DNA from 2 places in the Micrococcus sp. iso_26 genome. Region 2 is predicted to be linked to the other one. Evidence: predicted binding sites of a transcription regulator. Region 2 holds the regulator's gene; the other holds the start of a gene.
What was found. Region 2 encodes HspR, which represses chaperone genes until heat shock. Its sites were predicted from a motif close to AAGTTGAGTCNNNNNGACTCAACTT; they were not measured.
Positions count from the first base shown of each region.

Region 1: the regulator HspR is predicted to act here: its motif matches at 6,430-6,454, upstream of AC0VX0_RS08180 (Hsp20/alpha crystallin family protein).

Region 1 is NZ_CM149652.1:1,769,466-1,780,245, forward strand. It holds gene AC0VX0_RS08160 (abortive infection family protein) at 1-148, shown strand, start outside; gene AC0VX0_RS08165 (type I restriction endonuclease subunit R) at 145-3,279, shown strand; gene ychF (redox-regulated ATPase YchF) at 3,830-4,915, opposite strand; partial or broken gene AC0VX0_RS08175 (GMC oxidoreductase) at 5,315-5,767, shown strand; gene AC0VX0_RS08180 (Hsp20/alpha crystallin family protein) at 5,877-6,338, opposite strand; gene AC0VX0_RS08185 (YdhK family protein) at 6,489-7,040, opposite strand; gene AC0VX0_RS08190 (O-acetyl-ADP-ribose deacetylase) at 7,037-7,603, opposite strand; gene AC0VX0_RS08195 (hypothetical protein) at 7,660-8,097, shown strand; gene AC0VX0_RS08200 (DNA recombination protein RmuC) at 8,163-9,422, shown strand; gene AC0VX0_RS08205 (SLC13 family permease) at 9,550-10,780, shown strand, end outside.
Region 2 is NZ_CM149652.1:2,029,008-2,039,787, reverse strand. It holds gene dnaK (molecular chaperone DnaK) at 1-447, shown strand, start outside; gene AC0VX0_RS09485 (nucleotide exchange factor GrpE) at 609-1,271, shown strand; gene AC0VX0_RS09480 (DnaJ C-terminal domain-containing protein) at 1,340-2,332, shown strand; gene AC0VX0_RS09475 (heat shock protein transcriptional repressor HspR) at 2,329-2,880, shown strand; gene AC0VX0_RS09470 (alpha/beta hydrolase) at 2,859-3,926, shown strand; gene trmB (tRNA (guanosine(46)-N7)-methyltransferase TrmB) at 3,949-4,944, opposite strand; gene AC0VX0_RS09460 (hypothetical protein) at 5,015-6,358, opposite strand; gene AC0VX0_RS09455 (DedA family protein) at 6,364-7,110, opposite strand; gene AC0VX0_RS09450 (hypothetical protein) at 7,311-7,904, shown strand; gene AC0VX0_RS09445 (amino acid ABC transporter ATP-binding protein) at 8,004-8,807, opposite strand; gene AC0VX0_RS09440 (amino acid ABC transporter permease) at 8,809-9,639, opposite strand; gene AC0VX0_RS09435 (ABC transporter substrate-binding protein) at 9,636-10,457, opposite strand; gene AC0VX0_RS09430 (hypothetical protein) at 10,771-10,780, shown strand, end outside.

The DNA.
Region 1 (10,780 bases), 260 kb from region 2:
CGGACACGCGCGTCACGTGCAGCCACAAGCGCGACATGCCCGGGTGGCTGTGAACTCAGCGAAGACCGTCGCGAGCTTCCTCGTCGAGGTCTATCTGGCGAAGCGCACTGGACCAACGTCGCCTGCCGCAGTGAGGAGTGGCGGATGAGCACCTTCAACGAGAACGTCGTCGAACTGGCCGCTCTAGAGCACTTCGCCGAGCTGGGCTACCGACGTGTGCACGCCCCTGAGATCGCGCCGGGAGAGCCTGACGCAGAGCGGGACTCGTACGAGGACGTCGTGCTGTGGGGGCGTCTGCGTGATGCGCTTCGGCGGATCAACACTAGCGCTGACGCCGCGCTGATCGCCGAGGCTGTGAAGACCGTGCAGCGTGCCGGGTCGCAGAGCGCTGTAGACGAGAACGCTCGCCTGCACAAGCTCATCACGGAGGGTGTACCTGTCGAGCATCGCGGCGACGATGGCCTGCTGCGCACAACACGCTTGTGGCTGGTGGACTTCGACGAGCCGGCGAATAACGACTGGGTGGCTGTCAACCAGTTCACGATCGTCGAGAACGGCAAGAACCGCCGCCCTGACGTGCTCGTGATGGTTAACGGGCTCCCGCTCGCGCTGTTGGAGCTGAAGAATCCGGCCGCTGGGCACGCGACGCTAAAGTCGGCGTGGAACCAGGTGCAGACGTACCGACACGACATCCCGTCGGTATTTGTGCCGAACGCGGTGACAGTGATCTCTGACGGAACGTCGGCGGCGATGAGCAGCTACTCGGGTGCGTTCGAGCACTACGCGCCGTGGAAGACCATCGAGGGTCGTGAGGTCGTCAGCAACCGGCCAGCACTTGAGGTTCTCATCAAGGGCGTGTTCGAGCCGAAGCGGTTCCTGGACCTACTGAAGAACTTCGTGGTGTTCAGTGACGAGACAGTCACCGACAAGTCGACAGGACAGCCCACGCGGGCGCTCTTGAAGCGTGTGGCGAAGTACCATCAGTACTGGGCGATCAACGCTGCCGTCGAGTCCACGGTGCAAGCGTCAAGCCCTGATGGGGACCGACGCGGCGGCGTGGTGTGGCACACCCAGGGCTCCGGCAAGAGCTTCGAGATGGTGTTCTACGCTGCAAAGATCATGCGCGACCCGCGCATGGCGAACCCGACGCTGGTGTTCATAACCGATCGCAACGATCTCGACGATCAGCTGTTCGGCGAGACTTTCGCCCCCGCGCGCATCCTGCCGGAGACGCCGGTGCAGGCAGCAACGCGCTCGGATCTGCGGGCCAAGCTGAAGCGCGCGTCGGGTGGGATCGTGTTCACCACCTTGCAGAAGTTCGCGCCGGGCGAGGACGGAGACGCCAACCCCGTGCTCACTGACCGTCGGAATGTCATCGTGATCGCCGACGAGGCGCACAGGAGTCAGTACGGATTCAGCGAGACGCTCGACCGCCACGGTCGACTCAAGTCCGGGCTGGCCAAGCACATGCGCGACGCGCTCCCCGGCGCGACGTACCTCGGTTTCACCGGCACTCCGATCGAGTCGAACGACAAATCCACAAGGGCTGTGTTCGGCGATTACGTGGACGTGTACGACCTCACAAGGGCAGTGGAGGATGGTGCGACTGTCCGGATCTTCTACGAGTCCAGGTTGGCAAAAATCGAGCTGTCGGAAGCGGACCTCGCTGCCTTGGACGACCTCGCCGATGAGATCACCGAGTCCGTCGAGAAAGACACCGCAACAGCTGCGAAGTCACGTTGGTCGCGGTTGGAAGCGGTCGTCGGAGCGGAGGCACGACTTGATCTCGTGGCCCGCGACATCGTGGAGCACTGGGAGAAGCGCCGCGAATCCCTGTTCGGCAAGGGCATGATCGTCACCATGAGTCGCCGGATCGCCGTGCGGCTGTACGAGAAGATCATCGCACTGCGACCCGACTGGCATTCGGATGATCCGGCGCAGGGCAAGATCAAGGTCGTCATGACCGGGTCCGCGTCTGATCCTGCTGAGTTCCAGCCGCACATCCACTCGAAGGACGTGCGCAAGGACCTCAAGCTGCGGGCGAAGAACGCGGACGACCCGCTGGAACTGGTCATCGTCCGGGACATGTGGCTGACCGGTTTCGATGCCCCGTCGATGCACACGATGTACGTCGACAAGACCATGCAGGGCGCGGGGCTCATGCAGGCCATCGCTCGGGTGAACAGAACGTTCCGTGACAAGCCCGGCGGGCTGATCGTCGACTACATCGGAGTGTTCGCGAACCTCCAGAACGCGCTGAGCGAATACTCGCCGTCCGACCGCGACCAGGCTGGCGTGCCCATCGACGAGATGGTCCAGGTGATGCTGGAGAAGCACGACATCGTGCGCGGACTCCTCCACGGAGTCCAGTTCGACTCTTCCCCGGAGCTGACAGCTGCCCAGCGGTTGAACGAGTACGCAAAGGTCCTCGACTTCGTCATGGCGGACCCAGACCGGACCTCGCGGTTCAATGACCAGGTGCTGGCTCTGGCGAAGGCGTTCGCGCTGGCGGGCGCGCGCGATGAGGCAGCCGCGATCCGGAACGATGTCCGACTATTCACGGACGTCCGAGCAGCGATCCTGAAGATCCAAAACCCCGACTCTGGCCGAGGCGGTTCGGGCGCAGTAGAGGTCGATACAGCACTCAGTCAGCTTCTCAACGAGGCGGTCACAGCTAATCAGGTAGTGGACGTGTACATGCTCGCTGGGATCGAGACGCCCGAGATCTCAATCCTCAGTGAGGAGTTCCTCGATTCGTTCGCGGAGAAGGACAGGCCGAACCTTCAGATGGGGCTGCTGCGGCGTCTCCTGAACGACCAGATCCGTACGGTGCAGCGAACGAACGTCGTCCAAGGGCGCAAGTACTCGGAGATGCTCGAAGAGACCGTGAACCGCTATACGAACCGGTCGTTGACGACCGCTGAGATCATCGCGGAATTGGTGAAACTTGCGAAGCAGATGCGCGACGCTCAGAAACGGCACGAGGAGCTCGGACTGCGCGAAGATGAGGTCGCTTTCTATGACGCGGTAGTGCAGAACGACTCTGCGGTGATGGAGCTGGGCGACGAGACACTCAAGGCGATCGCTCAAGAGCTCGTGACGTCTGTCAGGCAATCAGCAACGATCGACTGGAACCTGAAGGAGTCTGTGCTGGCTGCGATGCGCTCAAAGGTACGCCGCATCCTCGCCAAGTACGACTACCCGCCTGATGCGGAAGCTAAGGCAATCGAGCTGGTGATCGAGCAGGCGGAATTGTTTGCTCGCGGAGTGTCTGCGTAGGGGTGTGTAGATGTCGACAAAAGTGATGCTCGGCCGTTCACCCCGCAAGGGTACTGGAGGCGCGCCTGGAACTGATGCACGTAAAGGTGACATTCTTGGTCACACCGCGTAAGCGGGCATGGGGTCTAAAATCAGTTCGTCGATTGGCCACTGGTGCGGCTCATGCAGACTGATTTGCAGGGATACCGTGGGACAATCCCCGCATGAAAAGGTGGTGTGCCCCGCGCATGTGAAGGCCGTTGCCGAGGTGCCTCCAGCGCCCCGGGTTTCGTTCCGGGGTCAGGACGCAACGGGCGCTACGTTTAGGTCATGAGTGTAGGCCGATTAGCCCCGGTGGAGTGCGAGCTGATCATGAACCACATGACCGCTCACGCGGCATGACCGAGGGTGCCACATATACGTTACGTGCATACGTCCCACAGACGACGAAGCCCCCACCAGAACCAGCCAGTGAGGGCATCCACCGCTACGACACGACTGCCATAGGCTCGCCATAATTCTGCGTCATGCCACAGACTAACGGCGCCAAAAACCGCATGATTTCAACGAATCACACGTTGAACCGGAACTCCACCACGTCGCCGTCCTTCATGACGTAGTCCTTGCCCTCCATGCGCACCTTGCCGGCGGCTTTGGCATCGGCCATCGACCCGGCGGCGATCAGGTCATCAAAACTCACGATCTCCGCCTTGATGAAGCCACGCTGGAAGTCGGTGTGGATCACGCCGGCGGCCTCCGGAGCGGTCGCGCCGACGGGGATGGTCCACGCGCGCGTCTCCTTCGGCCCGGCCGTCAGGTAGGTCTGCAGGCCGAGGGTGGAGAAGCCCACGCGGGCCAGCTGGTCCAGCCCGGACTCGTCCTGCCCGGCCATCTCCAGCATCTCGGCGGCCTCCTCCTCGGAGAGCTCCACGAGGTCGGACTCGAGCTTGGCGTCCAGGAACACGGCGTCGGCGGGGGCCACCAGATCGCGCAGCTCCTGCTGCTTGGCCTCGTCCCCCAGCACACCCTCGTCCGAGTTGAACACGTAGATGAACGGCTTGGCGGTGAGCAGGCTCAGCTCGCGCAGCCGGTCCATGTCCAGCTTGTCCTTGTCCTTCGCCGCGAAGATCGTCTCGCCCCGCTCCAGCACCGCGAGCGCGGCCTTGAGCGCCTCGAGGTCGGCGGGCTCCTTCTTCTTGCCCTTGACCTCCTTCTCGACGCGCGGGATCGCCTTCTCCACGGTCTGCATGTCCGCGATGATCAGCTCGGTGTTGATGGTCTCCATGTCCGAGGCCGGGTCCACCTTGCCGTCCACGTGGACGACGTCGCCGTCGTCGAACGCGCGCACCACCTGGGCGATCGCGTGGGCCTCACGGATGTTGGCCAGGAACTGATTGCCCAGGCCCTCCCCCTCCGAGGCGCCCTTCACGATGCCGGCGATGTCCACGAAGGACACCGTGGCCGGCAGGATGCGCTCGGAGCCGAAGATCTCGGCCAGCTGGGGCAGCCGCTCGTCCGGCAGGTTCACCACGCCCACGTTCGGCTCGATCGTCGCGAACGGGTAGTTCGCCGCGAGCACGGTCTGGCGCGTCAGCGCGTTGAACAGGGTCGACTTGCCCACGTTGGGCAGTCCCACGAATCCGATAGTCAAAGCCACAGTCCGGCAGTCTACCGGCGGGCCCGCCGCGGCGGAGGCGTCCCGCACCGGCCCCGTTCCGTGGGCAGAACCGGCAGCCCCGCCCGCTCCGTGGGCAGAAAGCGCGCTCTCCCCTGTTCCGGGGGCAGAACCGGCAGGGTTTTCGCTTCCGGGGGCAGAAACCCTTGCTTTTCTGCCCACGGAACCCAGAGGCCCGGCGGCCACGGGGCCCGGCAGCCCCAGCCCCAGCCCGGCGTGCCCACGGAACCCAGAGACCCGCACCGCCCAGCACGCATCCCCGTCCAGATGACCGATCCGTAGGGTGGACGGGCCGCCCAGACCCCGTCGACAGTAAGCACACCCGTGTCTGCCGACCAGAGGACGACAGCCGAGACCGCAGGGCCGCCGGGCCCTCCCGACGCCAAGTCCCGCGGCACCGTGCGCCTGCGCTTCAACGACTACCGGGACAAGCCGGCCGTGGACCCGCGCTACTTCACCGACCCGGAGGGCCATGACATGGCCGTCGCGGTGGCCGGCATCCGACTGGCCCGGGAGATCGTCTCCCAGCCGGCCATGGCGGCGTGGGCGGGGCGCGAGCTGGCCCCGGGCGAGCAGGCGCAGACGGACGAGGAGATCGCCGACTACGTGCGCCGCACCCACAACACCGTGTACCACCCGGTGGGCTCGGTGCGCATGGGCGCCGACGACGACGCCATGAGCCCCCTGGACGCCCGCCTGCGCGTCAAGGGCGTGACGGGTCTGCGCGTGGCCGACGCCTCCGTGATGCCCGAGCACGTGACCGTGAACCCCAACATCACGTGCGTCATGATCGGTGAGAAGGCGGCGCAGCTGATCCTGGCCGATCGCGCCTGACCGCCACGCAGATGCGGCGGGCCCCCGGTGGGGGGCCCGCCGCATCTGCGTTCGGGGGACGGACCGCGCGCCGGTCACGCCGGCCGCGCGCGGCTCCGTCAGAGGCCGGTCACTCGCCGGTGGTCTCGGCGGTCTCGCCCTCCACGGTCTGCCCGGCCACGGGGGCAGCACCGCCGTGGGTGACGGAGATCTTGCGGGGCTTGGCCTGCTCCGCCACCGGGATGGTGAGGGTCAGGACGCCGTCGCTGTAGTCGGCCTGGATGCGGTCGAGGGCGAGGCCCTCGCCCAGGGTGAGCTGGCGGGCGAAGGTGCCGGCGGAACGCTCACGGGTGAGCCAGCGTCGGTCCTCGCGGGCCGGGTCCTCCTTGCGCTCGGCGCGGACGGTGAGGGTGCGCTCCTCCACGTCCACGTCGATGGAGGCCGGGTCGACGCCGGGCAGCTCGACCTCGGCGACGAAGACGTCGCCCTCGCGGTACAGGTTCATGGGCATGGACACGGTGCCGGTCGCGCGGGGCGTCAGACCGTTCACCAGGCGCTCCATCTCACGGAACGGATCGATAGGACGGGCCATGTCGGTTCACTCTCCTCGGGATTCGGGTGGGCGCCGCTGACACCGCGGCGTCTGACCACTACAACAGCACGCCCGGCGAGCCTATTCCAGAAATCTACGTGAAGTTCGATCAACTTCCAGGCGGGCGGTCAGGACCCTCCCGGCCCGGGGTCAGCCCGCCGAGGCGATCTCGCTCTCCACCACCCACTTGTGGTTCCTCATCCGCATGCCGTCGGACTCGTAGTCCACCATGTAGACGGTCTCATCCGTCGAGGAGTGCACCGTGCCCTCCGCACCCTGCATGCCCGGCATGTGGTCAGCCGCGAGGGTGACCGCCGCGCCGTCGGGCAGGCGTTCGGCGCCCGCGTCCTCCAGCTCCTCCTGGACGACCCACTTGTGGTCCGTCACCTCGGGCCCGCCCGTCGTCGGCCGGTAGTCCACGGAGTAGGCGGTGGTCTCGTACGCGCCCACGACGGTGGCGGCGGCCCCCTCCATCCCGGGCATGTGGTCCGCCATGAGGGTGACCTCGGTGCCCACGGGGTGGGCCGGGTCCGCGGCGGGCTCGATGCCCTCGGGGGCGGGGCCGCCGTCCATCGCGTGGCCCGCGTGCCCGCCGTGGGAGGACGACGTCGCCGCCTCTTCCCCTCCCGTCGCGCAGCCGGTGAGCGCGAGCAGACTCGCCGCAGTCACGGCGACGGTCCTGGTCCAGAAACGCATGGTCATCGTCCGGTGTCTCCTTCGTCATCGGTGGTCTGGGGGGCCTCGAGGTGCCCGAGCGCCGCACGGAACGCGGCCTCCGCCGTCTCGCCGTACGGCACGAACAGCACCTCGTCCACGGTGTCGCCCACCTCGTCCGCCATCGCGTGGCAGGTCTCGACGGCAATCCGCGCCGCGTCCTCCATGGGCCAGCCGTAGATCCCCGCGGAGATCGCCGGGAACGCGACCGTCCGGGCGCCGAGCCCGGCCGCCACCTTCAGGGACTCGCGGTAGCACGAGGCGAGGGTGTCGGACTTGTCGATCGTCTTGGCCCACACCGGGCCCACCGTGTGGATGACCCAGCGCGCGGGCAGGCGCCCCGCCGTCGTCGCCACGGCCTGGCCGGCGGGCAGCCCCTCCGGCAGGTCGGTCTCGCGCAGGCGGCGGCACTCGGCCAGGATCTCGGGACCGCCACGCCGGTGGATGGCGCCGTCCACGCCTCCGCCGCCGAGCAGGGTGGAGTTGGCGGCGTTGACGACGGCGTCCGCGTGCGTGGCCGTGATGTCCCCGGGGGCGATGGTGAGCTGCATGGGTTCACGCTAGGCGCGGGTGGGCGCCGTCGGACAGGGCCGGTAGCCTCGGCCCCATGAGCACCCCGACGCCCACCGGACCGACCCCCACGCCTCCCGGCGGCGAGCTGCTGCCGCTGATCAGCCTCGCGGTGGAGCACGTGTTCGACACGCTCGGCCGGCAGCCCGTGTTCGCCCCCACGATCCTCGCCGTCACCGCCGACGGCCAGCGCGGCATGTGGGAGCACCCGGACCTCGAGCCCGAGCAGGCGGCCGCCACGGTCGCGAAGATCAGCCCACGCCCCACGCGGGCGGTGGCGGTATTCGACGGCGAGATCGAGACGGCCGACGGGCCCCGCCCGGCCGTCGCGGTGGAGGCCTTCGACGCCGCCGCCCTGGCCTCGACCCGCATGGTCTTCCCCTATCTGCCCGGTGTGGCCGCGGCGGGCATCGCCGCCCGCGTCGACGGCGACCCGCAGGTCGTGGCCAACGGCCCCAACCCGCTCTTCGGCTGAGCCGCCCACCACGACGACGGCGCGCCGCGGCCTACCGTGTCCGTGCGGCCTGCGAGGGTGGGGTCATGGAGATCCTCAGCCTGCTGCTCGCCCTCATCCTCGGACTTGTGCTGGGTGCCCTGGTGGGCGCGTGGCTCATGTGGCGCCGGGCGGCCGGCGGCGGTGAGGAGGCCCGCCGGGCCCAGGCCGAGCTGGCCGCGCTGCGCACCGAGCACCAGGGGACGCGAGAGGAGCTCGCGGCCGCCCGGGCGGAGCAGCGCGCGCTCACGGCCGCGCGCGCCGAGGACGCCGAACGCCAACGCGCGGAGTCCCAGGTGATGTCCACGCTCGCCCCGCTGGGCCAGCGGCTGGCGGCGCTCCAGGAGCAGGTGAGCGTGCTGGAACGGGACCGGGCGTCCCAGTTCGGCCGGCTCGGGGAGCAGCTCCGCGCCGCCGCGGCCACGGACCGGGACCTGCTGAACCAGACCACGTCGCTCATGGCCACCCTCAAGTCCACCTCCGCGCGGGGCCACTGGGGCGAGGCGCAGCTGCGGCGGGTCGTCGAGGCGGCGGGCATGCTCCACCACGTGGACTTCACGGAGCAGGCCACGCTGTCCGGCAGGGACGGCGAGCGCCTCCGCCCGGACCTCGTGGTGTCCCTGCCCGGCGGCAAGGCCATGGCCGTGGACGCCAAGGCCCCCATCGGGGACGCGCTGGCCGCCGAGGCCCTCGCGGATGAGCCCGGCGAGGAGGCGTACGAGCGGCGTCAGGCGCTGGCCGCCCAGCACGCCGCGGCCGTGCGCCGCCACGTGGACCAGCTCTCCGCGAAGTCCTACTGGGCCGGCCTCGAGCACTCCCCCGAGCTGGTCCTGTGCTTCCTGCCCGCCGAGTCACTCCTGGCCGCGGCCCTGGACGCGGACCCCGGGCTGCTGGACCACGCGTTCTCCCGGAACGTCGCGCTCGTCGCCCCCGTCTCCCTCCTGACCGCCCTGAAGTCCGTGGCCTATGCCTGGCGGCAGGACACCCTGGCCGAGAACGCCCACACCGTGGTGGCCAGCGCGAAGGACCTCTACGAGCGCCTCGGCACGCTCGGCACCCACCTGGACCGCATGGGCGGATCCCTCAAGACCGCCGTGGACCGCTACAACCAGCTCGTCGGCAACGTCGAGTCGCGCGTGCTCCCCGCCGCCCGGCGCCTCCGCGACGCCGACCCGGGCCTGGCCCCCACGCCGGACATCCGCACGCTCGAGTCCGCGCCCCGGCCCCTGGCCGCCCCGGAACTGGTCGCGGGCGTGGAGGAGGACGAGCTGCGCCGTCGTCGGGCGGAGTCGGCGCGGGAGGCGTGAGCAGGGCCGGGCGGGTGGGCCGTCGCGGCCCCGACGTCGTCTTTCCGTGTCCCGGGCCACTTGCTACCGTGAAACTCACAGAGAATTGCCAGGCCGCGCCGAGGGCCTGACTTGATGAGGAGGCCCCGTGGAGTCCCGATCGACCCCCCCGCCGAGCAACGTCAACGAGCACGTCTCCCGCTTCAACCCCCGGGCGGCCGCCCAGGAGTTCGAACACGAGCTCTCCCCGGGCATGCGTGACGAGCCGCTGACCGGCGGCGAGAACGTCAAGCGCATCATCGGCCTCGTGGCCGGCCCCCTGCTCGCCGTCGCCCTGTTCCTGCTGATGCCGGGCGACCTCGGCGTCTGGCCCCGCCTCGTCGCCGCCACCGCCGTGCTCATGGCCGTGTGGTGGATGACCGAGGCCCTGCCCATCCCCGCCACCGCCCTGCTGCCGCTCGTGGTCTTCCCGCTCGGCGTGCCCGCCGAGGAGTCCGACGGCGGCATCACCTTCGACGCCGTCGGCGCGAGCTACGGCAACAACATCATCTTCCTGTTCATGGGCGGCTTCATGCTCGCCCTGGCCATGCAGCGCTGGAACCTGCACCGGCGCATCGCGCTCGGCGTCCTGACGTTCATGGGCGCCAGGACCGTGAACCTCGTCCTGGGCTTCATGATCGCCACCGGGTTCATCTCCATGTGGGTGTCCAACACCGCCACCGCCGTGATGATGCTCCCCATCGGCGTGTCCATCCTCGTGCTCGTCCAGCGCTACGGCACGGACGGCGCCCTGACCGGGGACGAGGCAGCGGACCAGGCCGACCGCCCCGCCGCGCCCGCATCCGCGCCCGGCGAGGCCCCCACGCAGGCCGAGATCCGCTCCCTGACGAAGACGAACTTCGGCACCGCGCTCATGCTCGGCATCGCCTACGCCGCGTCCATCGGCTCGCTCGGCACCATCATCGGCACCCCGCCCAACACCCTGCTCGCGGGCCACATGGCCGCCGAGCACGGCGTGGAGATCGGCTTCGGCCAGTGGATGCTGGTCGGCGTGCCGATCGCCGTCGTGCTGCTCTTCGCGTGCTGGTTCCTGCTCACCCGCGTGCTGTTCCGCCCCGAGATCGACGAGGTCCCCGGCGGCCGCGACCTGATCGCCACCGAGCTGGCCCGCCTCGGCCGCATGAGCGCCCCCGAGGCCAAGGTCCTCGCCGTCTTCATCCTCGCCGCGCTGGCCTGGATCACCGTGCCGCTGATCTCCGAGTACGTCCTGGGCCTGGAGTCCCCGCTGCTCTCGGACGCGGCCATCGCCATGGTCGTCGGACTCATCCTGTTCCTCCTGCCGGCCGGCGGCGGGGCCGGGCGCGGCGTGCGCCTGCTCG
Region 2 (10,780 bases):
ACCGAGCAGTCGATGACCATCACGGGCGGCTCCTCGCTGTCCCAGGAGGACATCGACCGCATGGTCAAGGACGCCGAGGCCCACGCGGACGAGGACAAGAAGCGCCGCGAGGCCGCCGACCGCCGCAACCAGGCGGAGCAGTCCGCCTACTCCGTTGAGAGGCTCCTGCAGGACAACGGCGACAAGCTGCCCGAGGACGTCAAGACCGAGGTGCAGGCCGACGTCGACGCCCTGAAGGCCGCCCTGGAGAAGCAGGACAACGACGACGAGGTCGCCGCCGCGTTCGAGAAGCTCCAGGCCTCCCAGGTCAAGATCGGCGAGGCCCTCTACGCCCAGCAGGGCGCGGAGTCGGCCGACGCCGGCGCCGAGTCCGCCGCCCCGCAGGGCGACGATGAGGACATCGTCGACGCCGAGGTGGTCGACGAGGACGACGAGAAGAAGGCCTGACACCCCGGGGCCGGGGCGGGCGTCCACGCCCGCCCCGCCCGGAGGCCCACGACGCCGGCGGGCCGGCCCGGCAGCGCCCCTGCCGGGCCAGCCCGCCGGCCTTCCCGCACCACCCCCGCGCGGCGGACCCGCCGCGCCCACCCGCTTCGAAAGGACACACCATGAGCGCCGACCAGCAGCGTCCGCACGGCTCCTCCGACGCCGAGCGCGGCTCCGAGGAGGAGCCCATCGTGTTCAACGACCGTCGCCGCATCGACCCCGAGACCGGTGAGCCCCGCGTCTCCGCCGAGAGCGCGGCCGAGCAGGCCGAGGACGGCGACGCCCTCGCCCAGGCCGAGCGCATCCTCGACGAGGCCGGCGCGGAGGCCGGGACCCAGGCGCCGCAGCCCGCGGCCTCGGACCGCGAGGCCGAGCTCGAGACCGACCTGCGACGTCTGCAGGCCGAGTTCGTGAACTACAAGCGTCGCGTGGACCGCGACCGCGACCTGGCCAGGGACGCCGGCGTGCTCAAGGCCGTCACCGCACTGCTGCCGGTGCTCGACGACATCGACGCCGCCCGCGCCGCCGGCGACCTGACGGACGGCCCGTTCGCCGCCATCGCGACCAAGCTCGACACCGTCCTGGCCGGCCTCGGCCTCGAGCGCCACGACCAGGCGGCGCTGGCCGGCGTCGAGTTCGACCCGGCCCTGCACGAGGCCGTGATGCGCCAGCCGCACGCGGAGGTGCCCGCGGACCACGTGGTCCAGGTCTTCCGCAACGGCTACGTCCGGGACGGCCGCGTGCTGCGCGCCGCCCAGGTGATGGTCTCCGCCGGAGACGAGTGACCCCGTCGGCCGGCGGCCCACCCCGCCGCCGGCCGACCCCCTGACCGATGCACACGAGAGGAGGCACCATGGCCTCGCAGGATTGGATGGACAAGGACTTCTACGCGACCCTGGGGGTGTCCAAGGACGCCTCCGATGCGGATGTGAAGAAGGCCTACCGCAAGCTCGCCCGCACCCACCACCCGGACCAGAACCCCGGGGACGAGGCGGCCGAGAAGAAGTTCAAGGAGATCTCGGAGGCGTACGCCGTCCTGAGCGACCCCCAGGAGCGCCAGGAGTACGACGCGATCCGCGCGATGGGCGGCGGCGCCCGGTTCTCCGCCCCGGGCGGTGCCGGCGGCGGCGGCTTCGAGGACGTCTTCGGCGGCATGTTCGGCGGCGGGGGCGGCCCCCGCACCACGCAGTCCGAGCCCGACCTGTCCGACCTGTTCAGCGGGATGTTCAGTGGCGCCGCCGGCCAGCCCGGCGGCTTCGGCCCCGGCGGCTTCGGCGATGCGGGGTACGCACGGCCGCGCCCCACGAAGGGCGCGGACCGCACCGCCACCACCACGATCTCCTTCCGCGGCTCGATCCAGGGCACCACGGTGTCCCTGCGCGGCCCGGACGGCGAGACGATCGAGGTGAAGATCCCGAAGGGCATCCGCGACGGCCAGAAGGTCCGTGCCCGCGGCAAGGGCTCGCCCGGCCCGGCCGGCCGCGGCGACCTGCTGGTCACCGTGCACGTGCGCGAGCACGAGTTCTTCCGCCGGGACGGGGACGACCTGCGGATCACCGTGCCGATCACCTTCCCCGAGGCCGCCCTCGGCGCCACGATCGAGGTGCCGACGCTGGATCGCTCCGTGAAGGTGAAGGTGCCGGCGGGCTCCCAGTGTGGCCGCGTGCTGCGCCTGAAGGGCCGCGGTGTCGAGCGCGGGACGACGACGGGTGACCTGCTCGTGGAGCTGCGCGTCACCGTGCCCACCACGCTCAACGACGACGCCCGCGCCGCCGTCGAGGCCCTGCAGTCCGCCACTGCCGGCGACGATCCGCGGCGGGAGCTGGCCCGGAAGGCAGCCTGGTGAGCGCCCGCGACGGCGCCGCCCGTGCGGACCGGGGCCGCGAGGGGGGTCCCGACCGGCACGCCCCGGTCTTCGTGATCTCCGTGGCCGCCGAGATGGCGGACATGCATCCGCAGACCCTGCGCCAGTACGACCGGCTCGGCCTCGTGGTCCCCGCCCGCCAGGACGGACGGCACCGCCGCTACTCCCTCGCCGACGTCGAGCGGCTGCAGACCGTGCAGACCCTGAGCCGTGAAGGCATCTCGCTGGAGGGCATCCGCCGCGTGATCGCGCTGCAGCGCGAGGTCGAGCAGCTGCAGGACACCGTGGTCGAGCTGGCTGCCCAGGTGGACCGCCTCCACCACGCCTCCCGCCTGGCCCGCGTCTTCACCGTGGGCTCCGGCGGTGACGTCTCGGCCCGCTACGCCGACCGGATGGCCGTCCGCCGTCACGCCGCGGCACGGGCCGGGGCGGACACCGCGGGCGAGGCCTGCCCGAGCGGCCTGCGGAGGCTGCCCTCCGGCGTCGCAGGCCTCCGACGGGTGCCCACGTGGCAGTCCGAGCAGGACTGAGCCGGGCGTCGTTCGGGGCGGCCGCGCGGTCCCGCGTGCAGGAGCGGCTGCGCGCCGACATGGCCCGGCGCGACGGCCTCGGCCGGCAGGCCCGGAGCGCCCTGGACGGGATCGTCCACGCCCTCAAGCCGGAGGGCATGGACCCGCACCTGCCCGCCCGGCATCTGCTGGACTACGTCCTCGAGGGCCCGGACGGGCCGCGCGCGGTGGTCGCCGCGGGGGACCCCGCGACCGCCACCCACCTGACCTGGCTCGTCTCTGGCATGGGCATCCGCCCCCAGACGGCCATGTGGGGGACGGCCCGGGAGGCCGCCCACCTCGCCGCCGCCCAGCGCGCCGCCGGCGCACCCCGCCCCGTCGTCATCGGGTGGCTCGGCTACCCCGCACCCACGCCCTGGCGGGTGGTGCTCGACGGCCCCGGCCGGCGCGGCGGTGCGATGCTCGCCGCGGATGTGTGGGCCTGGTGGGAGTTCCTGCGCCACGGGCCGGGGGAGGACGATGACGCCACCCTGGCCCTGCGCGCCCGCGGGACCGCCGTGCACGGGGCCGTGGAGGCCCACTCGTACGGCTCGCTCGTGGCCGCGCACGCCCTGCGCCTGCTCGCGGACCGGGGCCTGCAGCCCGACGACGCCGAGGCCCCGTGGCCGGCCGAGCGTCCCGTCGAGGCACTCGTGGTCTCGGGCGCGGTCGGCCTGCCCGCCGCCCTGGCAGCTCGGGCCGCGCACCTCGGCCTGCGGTCCGGACGGACGTTCCGCGCCCTGGCCCCGGGCGACCTCCTCGCCCGGGTCGGCCGCGCGGTGGGCCGACGTCGGGACTGGACGGACGCCGCCGTGCTGCCGGTGGCCCCGCGGCCCGGCCTGGCGGGGGCCGCCGTCCGTGGCCACCACACGGCCCGCTGGTCGCCGACGGCCTCCGAGGACGCCCCGAGGGGCTACCGGGACGCCGGGTCCGTGACGCTCGCGGCGACCGCGCGGGTGACCGCCGGCCTGCCGCTGTCGCCCGCCCCGGACGGCGCCGACCCGGCCGGGCCGGTCGCCCCGGTCTGAGCGGCTCCGTCGGGCCCCGTGCTCAGCGGCGGCGGTACGCCAGGTCGAACACGAGGCGCCCGGCCCGCTGGGACTTCGCCTCGAAGCTCGTGATCGGTCGACCCTCGAACCGGGGCGCCCAGCCGCCTTCGTGGTCCACGGGGTCCGCGGCCGCCGCGCCGGCCCGCGCCTCACCCAGGCCGGCCCGCAGCGGGCGCTCCTCCTCGGCCGCGCTCTCCCAGCCGGCGGGCAGCGGCTGGGCGCCCACCTCGGTCTCCCTGCCCTCTCGGCGCACCCGCGTGAGCGGGGAGTCCTCGCCCGCGGCGCGCCCGGGGAAGAGGTTCTCGAACCCCGGGTGCGCCTCGAGCACCTCGCGCATCTGCACGGCGTAGCCCGACCAGTCCGTCGCCAGCCGCAGCACCCCGCCGGGGGTGAGCACCCGCGCCACGCGGTCCGCGAAGGCGGGGGAGACCAGGCGGCGCTTGTGGTGCCGCTTCTTGTGCCACGGGTCCGGGAAGAACACCCACACCTCGGAGACGGAGCCGGGCGTGAGCAGGGCGTCCAGCAGCTCGGGGGCGTTGGCCTCCACGGCGCGGACGTTCTCCAGGCCCTGCTGCTCCACGCGCGTCATGAGCGCGGCCAGGCCGGGCACGTAGACCTCGACGGCGAGCACGTTCCAGTCCGGCCGGTCGGCGGCGGCCTGCGCCGTTGACTCGCCCAGCCCGGAGCCGATGTCGACCAGCAGGGGGGCCTCGCGCCCGAACACCCCCGCCCAGTCCAGTCGGGCCTGGCCGTCCACCGAGGTGGCGCCGCGGCCGCGAGGCACGTCCACGAGGACCCGCTCCGCCTGGCGGTCCCACACGGCCTGCCGCCCCGCGTTCAGGCGCGCACCACGTCGGACGAAGGAGACCGGCTCCCGTCGGACGAGGGCGGGGTCCTTGTCCCGATTGTGGTCGTGCGCGTGGACGCGCTCGGCGGGCGGCGGCACGGCGTCGGGGCCGGGTGCGTCCGGGCAGGGGCGGGGCAGGTGCTCAGTCATCGCCCCGATCCTGCCACGGCCGCGCGTCGACGGTGCAGACCGCGGCCGACGACGGCGCCCGGCGCCGGGGTCAGGGGGTGCTGCTGGAGCGGTCCCCCGACGTGGGCGACGCGGACGCGGAGGCCGTGGTGGCGGTCGGCTCGGGTGCGGACTCGGTCGGGTCCGGCGCAGGGTCCGTGGCCGGCGCGCTCGTGGACGGACCGGACGCGCTCGTGGACGGACCGGACGGGCTCGGGGACGTCGGGGTCGGGGACGTCGGGGTCGGCGTCGCGGAGGTCGGCGTCGGGTCGGGGGTGCTCGGCGTCGGACTGCCGGATCCCGTGCCCGACGGCGAGGACGAGGTGGGGGGAGACGACGGGGAGGACGGCGTGGCCGAGCGGGTGGGCGCGGGGGCCGAGGAGGACGGGGCCGTGCTGCTCGGCACCGGGGTGGTCACGCTGGGCGTCGGGGCCGCCGTGTCGGCGGGCGCGGACGGGGGCGGCACGGGTGCGCCGGTGGCCTCCTCCGTCCACGAGGACGTCTCGGGCTCCGGCTCGGGGGCGGGCTCCGGTTGCTGCTCCTCGGGGGTCGGGGTGGAGCGGTCCGGCAGACGCAGGTCGGCGGGGGCGGAGGCGGCGTCCGCGGCGACGTGGCCCAGGTCGGACAGCCAGGCGGTCGCCGTGTCCCGAGGGATCCGCACCGTCAGCACGCCCGCGGCGGCCGGCGCCATGGACGCCTGGTCCGCCTCGAGCATCAGGCTGCCGTCCGGCAGGAAGACCACCGCGTCCCAGACGCGACGGTTCTCCACCTGCTCCGGGGCGTCGACCGCCGAGTCCAGGCGCGAGCCGATCACGTCCGGGTCGTTGGCCATGCGCTGGCGCACCTCGGCGCGGAACGCGTCCCAGCCGTCGGGGGTGAAGAGATCGGCGGTCTCGAGCACGCGGTCCTCGCGGGCCGAGTACCAGATCACGTGCGAGGTGGACACGGAGTCCGTGCCGCGCCGCTCCGTGGCGAGCAGTCGGGCCGCGGCGATGTCCTCGGCCACGACGGCGAGCTGCGGCTGGATCTCCAGACGCGGGTCCGCGCTCGGGTCGGTGTCCCGGCGGTACTGGTCGATCTGGGCGCGCACGGCCTCGGCCATGGCCTCCGTCCAGGCCGGCGCCCCGGGCACCTGCAGCCACGCCCCGTGGTGGTCCGGGTCCTCGCCCTCGAGCACGGCGACGCTCGCCTCCGGCACCCGCTCGAGGTCGTGCGAGGGGACCTCGACCGTGAACGGGGCCATGTCCATGGACGGCAGGGCGGAGGCCGCCGTCGTGGCGGGCGCAGGCTCAGGCTGCGGCTCGGTGCGGGCACAGGCGCTCAGCGTCACCAGGGCGACGGCGGCCAGGCCGAGGGCCGCGCGGCCACGGCGGGGGGAGGGCAGGACGGGGTGCATGCGATTCACTTCCGGTGGTCGGAGGACTCCAGGATGGCCTCGACGCGGGCGGCCATCTCATCCGCGGTCGGCGGGCGCCAGTCCGGGTCGTTCCGGCGGCGGGCGTCACGGCGCAGGCGCAGGACCACCCAGATCGCGAGGAAGGCCAGGATCAGGACCAGGACGATGTTGGAGAAGACGTCCGCGTACTCGGAGACGACGTGGAACCGCTCCCCGAGCGCGTAGCCGCCGTAGACGAAGATCGCGTTCCAGATCAGGGAGCCCAGCGCCGTGAACAGGGTGAACTTCGCGAGGTTCATCCGCTCGATGCCCGCGGGGATGGAGATCAGGGAGCGGAACACGGGGACCATGCGGCCCAGGAACACGGTCCAGTAGCCGTATCGGATGAACCAGCGCTCGGTCTTGGCCACGTCCTCCATGTCCACCAGCGGCATGCGGTCCGCGAGGCGGTACATGCGGTGGCGGCCGAGCCACGCGCCGAGGCCGTAGAGGGCCAGCGCTCCGACGATCGAGCCGACCGTCGCCCAGACCAGCGCGGCATGCGGGCTGAAGGCGCCGCCGGCCGCGGTGAAGCCTGCCAGGGGCAGGATCACCTCGGACGGGATGGGCGGGAAGATGTTCTCCGCGAAGACGGCCAGGCCGACGCCGATCGGGCCGACCGCCTCCATGATGTCCACGACGATGTTGCCGAGCCAGCCGTAGTCGGTGGGCGCGGCGGCGGCCACGGTCAGGGGTGCGACGAGGGGGAGCATGCGCCCCATTGTCCATCATCGACCGCCTCCGCGACGTGGTGGAGGCGCCGACGTCGTCCGCTCTGCGCGCACAGCCGCGCCTCCGGGCGGGCGGGAGCGGGCTGCCGTTGGTACTGTCGGAGGTGCAGACCGCTCACCGACCGTTCGCGCCACACCCCACTCCACGTGCGTGCCGCGGGCCCTACTGGAAGGAAGACTCCATGAGCATCGTCCAGATTCCGCTGCGCCTGGCCTCCGGCGCGTTCATCCTGAACTCCGGCCTGAACAAGCGCGGCATCTCCGCGGAGCAGGCCCAGGGCCTGCGCGACATGAGCGCCCGCGGCCTGCCCGCGCTGGCCAACCTGTCACCGGAGCAGTTCAAGAAGTTCCTCGTGACCACCGAGATCGGCGTGGGCTCGGCCCTGCTGGCCCCGTTCGTCCCGGGCTGGCTCGCCGGCTCCGCCCTGACCGCGTTCTCCGGCGGCCTGTTCTCCATGTACCTGAACACCCCGGAGATGACCGAGGCGGACGGCGTGCGCCCGTCCCAGGAGGGCACCGCCGTCGCCAAGGACATCTTCCTGGTCGGCTCCGGCCTGGCCATCGCCGCCGACTCCGTGGCCAACCGCCCCGGCAAGCGCCGCAAGGCCGCCAAGAAGCGTGCCGCCCGCATCGAGGGCGCCCGCGACGCCAAGGTGCAGGCCATCCGCGACGCCCAGGACGAGAAGGTCGCCGCGATCCACGCCGCCCGTGAGGAGCAGGTCGCCGCGCTGCGCGAGGCCCGTGACGAGCTGAAGAAGCTGCGCAAGAAGGCCTGACGCCCCCGCCGCATGCCTGAGGGGCCCCGCCCGGACCACGGTCCAGGCGGGGCCCCTCACGCATGCGCCCGCCCACCGGGGCACGGCGGGCGGGCAGGCTCAGAGATCGATCTCGGTGGGGTGCAGCACGCGGCGCAGGAAGTCCTGGGTGCGCGGCTGCTGGGGATCGGAGATCACCGCGGCGGCCGGGCCGGCCTCCACCACGACGCCGCCGTCCATGAACACGACCCGGTCGGCCACCTCGCGGGCGAAGCCCATCTCGTGGGTGACCACGAGCATGGTCATGCCGTCGCGGGCCAGCTGACGCATGATCGCCAGGACGTCGCCGACGGTCTCGGGGTCGAGGGCCGAGGTGGGCTCGTCGAAGAGCATCAGCTGCGGGTCCATGGCCAGCGCACGGGCGATCGCCACGCGCTGCTGCTGACCGCCGGAGAGCTGGTCCGGGTAGCGGTCCTCGAGCTCGGCCAGGCCCACGCGGGCCAGCTGCCGACGGGCGACGTCCACCGCCTCGGCCTTGCCCCGCTTGAGCACCTTGAGCTGGGCCACGGTGCAGTTCTCCAGCACGGACAGGTGCGGGAACAGGTTGAACTGCTGGAACACCATGCCCACGTGCCGGCGCAGCACGTCCAGGTCCACGTCCTCGTCCGTGACCGTGAACTCACCGACCGTGACGACGCCCGAGTCGGGCTTCTCCAGCAGGTTCACGCAGCGCAGGAGGGTGGACTTGCCCGAGCCGGACGGGCCGATCAGGCACACGACCTCGCCGGGGGCGACGTCGAGGTCGATGCCGCGCAGCACGTGGTTGGCGCCGAAGGACTTGTTGAGGCCGGCCACGTGCACGCCGGCGGCGTCCGCGGCGGCCACCGCGCCGAAGGATCCGGTGATGGGGTTCTGCTGGGCCATCTCAGTGCCCCTTCTTGGTCGAACGGGCCTCGAACCGGCGGGCCAGCAGGGACAGCGGCACGGTGATCACGAGGTAGAACAGGCCGGCCACGAGGATCGGCGTCATGCCGGCGTCGAGGGCGGAGATGCCGTCGCGACCGAACTTGGTGAGCTCGTACTCGTGCGCGGCCAGGCCGAGCACGTAGACCAGCGAGGAGTCCTTGGTCAGGAGGATGACCTCATTGGTGAGCGGCGGCAGCACGATGCGGAACGCCTGGGGGATCACGATGGTGACCATGGCCCGCCACGTCGGCATGCCGAGGGACCGGGCCGCCTCCATCTGGCCGCGGGGCACCGCCTGCAGGCCGGCACGCAGGGTCTCGGCGATGTACGCGGCCGAGACCATGCCCAGGGCCACCATCACGACGACGGGGATCGGCCAGGACACCCCGAACGCGAAGGGCACCCCGTAGCCGAAGGCGAGGAACACCAGCAGCGCGGGGACGCCGCGGAAGAACTCCACGTAGGCGGTGGCCAGCCACCGGTACGGGCCGAACGAGCTCAGGCGCATGAGCGCGAGCACGATGCCGCCCAGCAGGCCGACGACGAACGAGGTGACCGTGTAGAACAGCGTGTTGCCCAGCCCCACGAGGATCACGTTGGGGAACATCGGGGCCACGGCGGGGAAGTTCAGGACGTTCTCGGCGAGCGCGCCCCAGTCGATGAGGACGGCCAGGACGACGAGGGCGAGGACGAAGACGGCCGCCTGGATGATCAGGGACAGCCGACGACGGCGGCGCGCGCGGCCGGGCTTCATGGCCGGTGCCGGCGAGACGGGGGCCTGCGTGCTCATCGGTAGTCCTCCTGTGCCTGACCGAACCAGCGCTCCTGGAGCTCGGCCACGGTGCCGTCGTTGCGCAGCTCCTGCAGCGCGCGGTTCACGGCGGAGCCGAGCTGCGCCTTCTGCGGGCCGACCGCCATGCCGAGCTGCTCGCCCGTGGGCAGCGACTCGACCACCTCGAAGCGATCGTCGTCCTTGAGGGAGTAGAGCAACACGGACTGGTTGCCCAGGGCGGCGTCCACGGTGCCGGCCTGCAGGGCCTGGACCTGCATGCCGCCGTCCTCGAACTGCACGGGGCTCAGGCCGTTCTGCTGGGCGTATTCGTCGCCGGTGGTCGCGGCCTGCACGCCGATCCGGCGGCCCTTCGCGGAGTCGACGTCGGTGATGCCGGAGCCCTTCTTCGCGACCAGGACGAGGTCGTCGTCGAGGTAGGGGAGGGTGAAGGCCATGACGCGCTGGCGGGCCTCGGTGATGGAGATCGACGAGGCGTTCACGTCGCAGCCGGTGAGCGAGGCACCCGACTCGATCGCCTCGAAGGAGGAGTCGATCACGTTCACCCCGAGACCCAGCTTCTCCGCCACCGCCTCGACCAGCTGGATGTCGTAGCCGGTCAGCTCACCCTTCTCCTCGAACTCGAAGGGCGGGTAGGGGATGTCGGAGCAGACCGTCAGGACGCCGGGCTGGACGAGGCCGTACGAGGTGCTCAGGTCGTCATCGGACACGATGCCGGCGGATCCGGCGTCGCCGCCGAGGACGGCGCAGCCGGTGAGCAGCGCCGCCGACGCGGTGAGCCCCACGGCGCCGAGGAGGCGGGAGTGGATGCGGGTCATGGAGTGCCTTCTGTGCCGCCGTCGGGAGGACGGGCGTGCGGGTCGGAGGGAGCCGGCAGAGTGACGTGTTCCGCCGTGATTGGTGGTCATCGTAGTGCGTCGGGCCCGTCGCGGGCGCCGGGAGACGACTCGTCGCCGCGGAGCGAGCCGATCGACCGGTGGCCCTGCCGCGGCCCGCCCCAGCAGACGAAGGCTGGCCTCGCGCTGTGGGGATTGCCAGGCTGGTCACATCGTCGTCACCCGGTCTGAGAGGTCTCTCATCCTCCGCACCGCCGCCCCCGCCCGCCCCGTCGCCACCCTGTCCCTGCTCGCGGTGGGCGCCC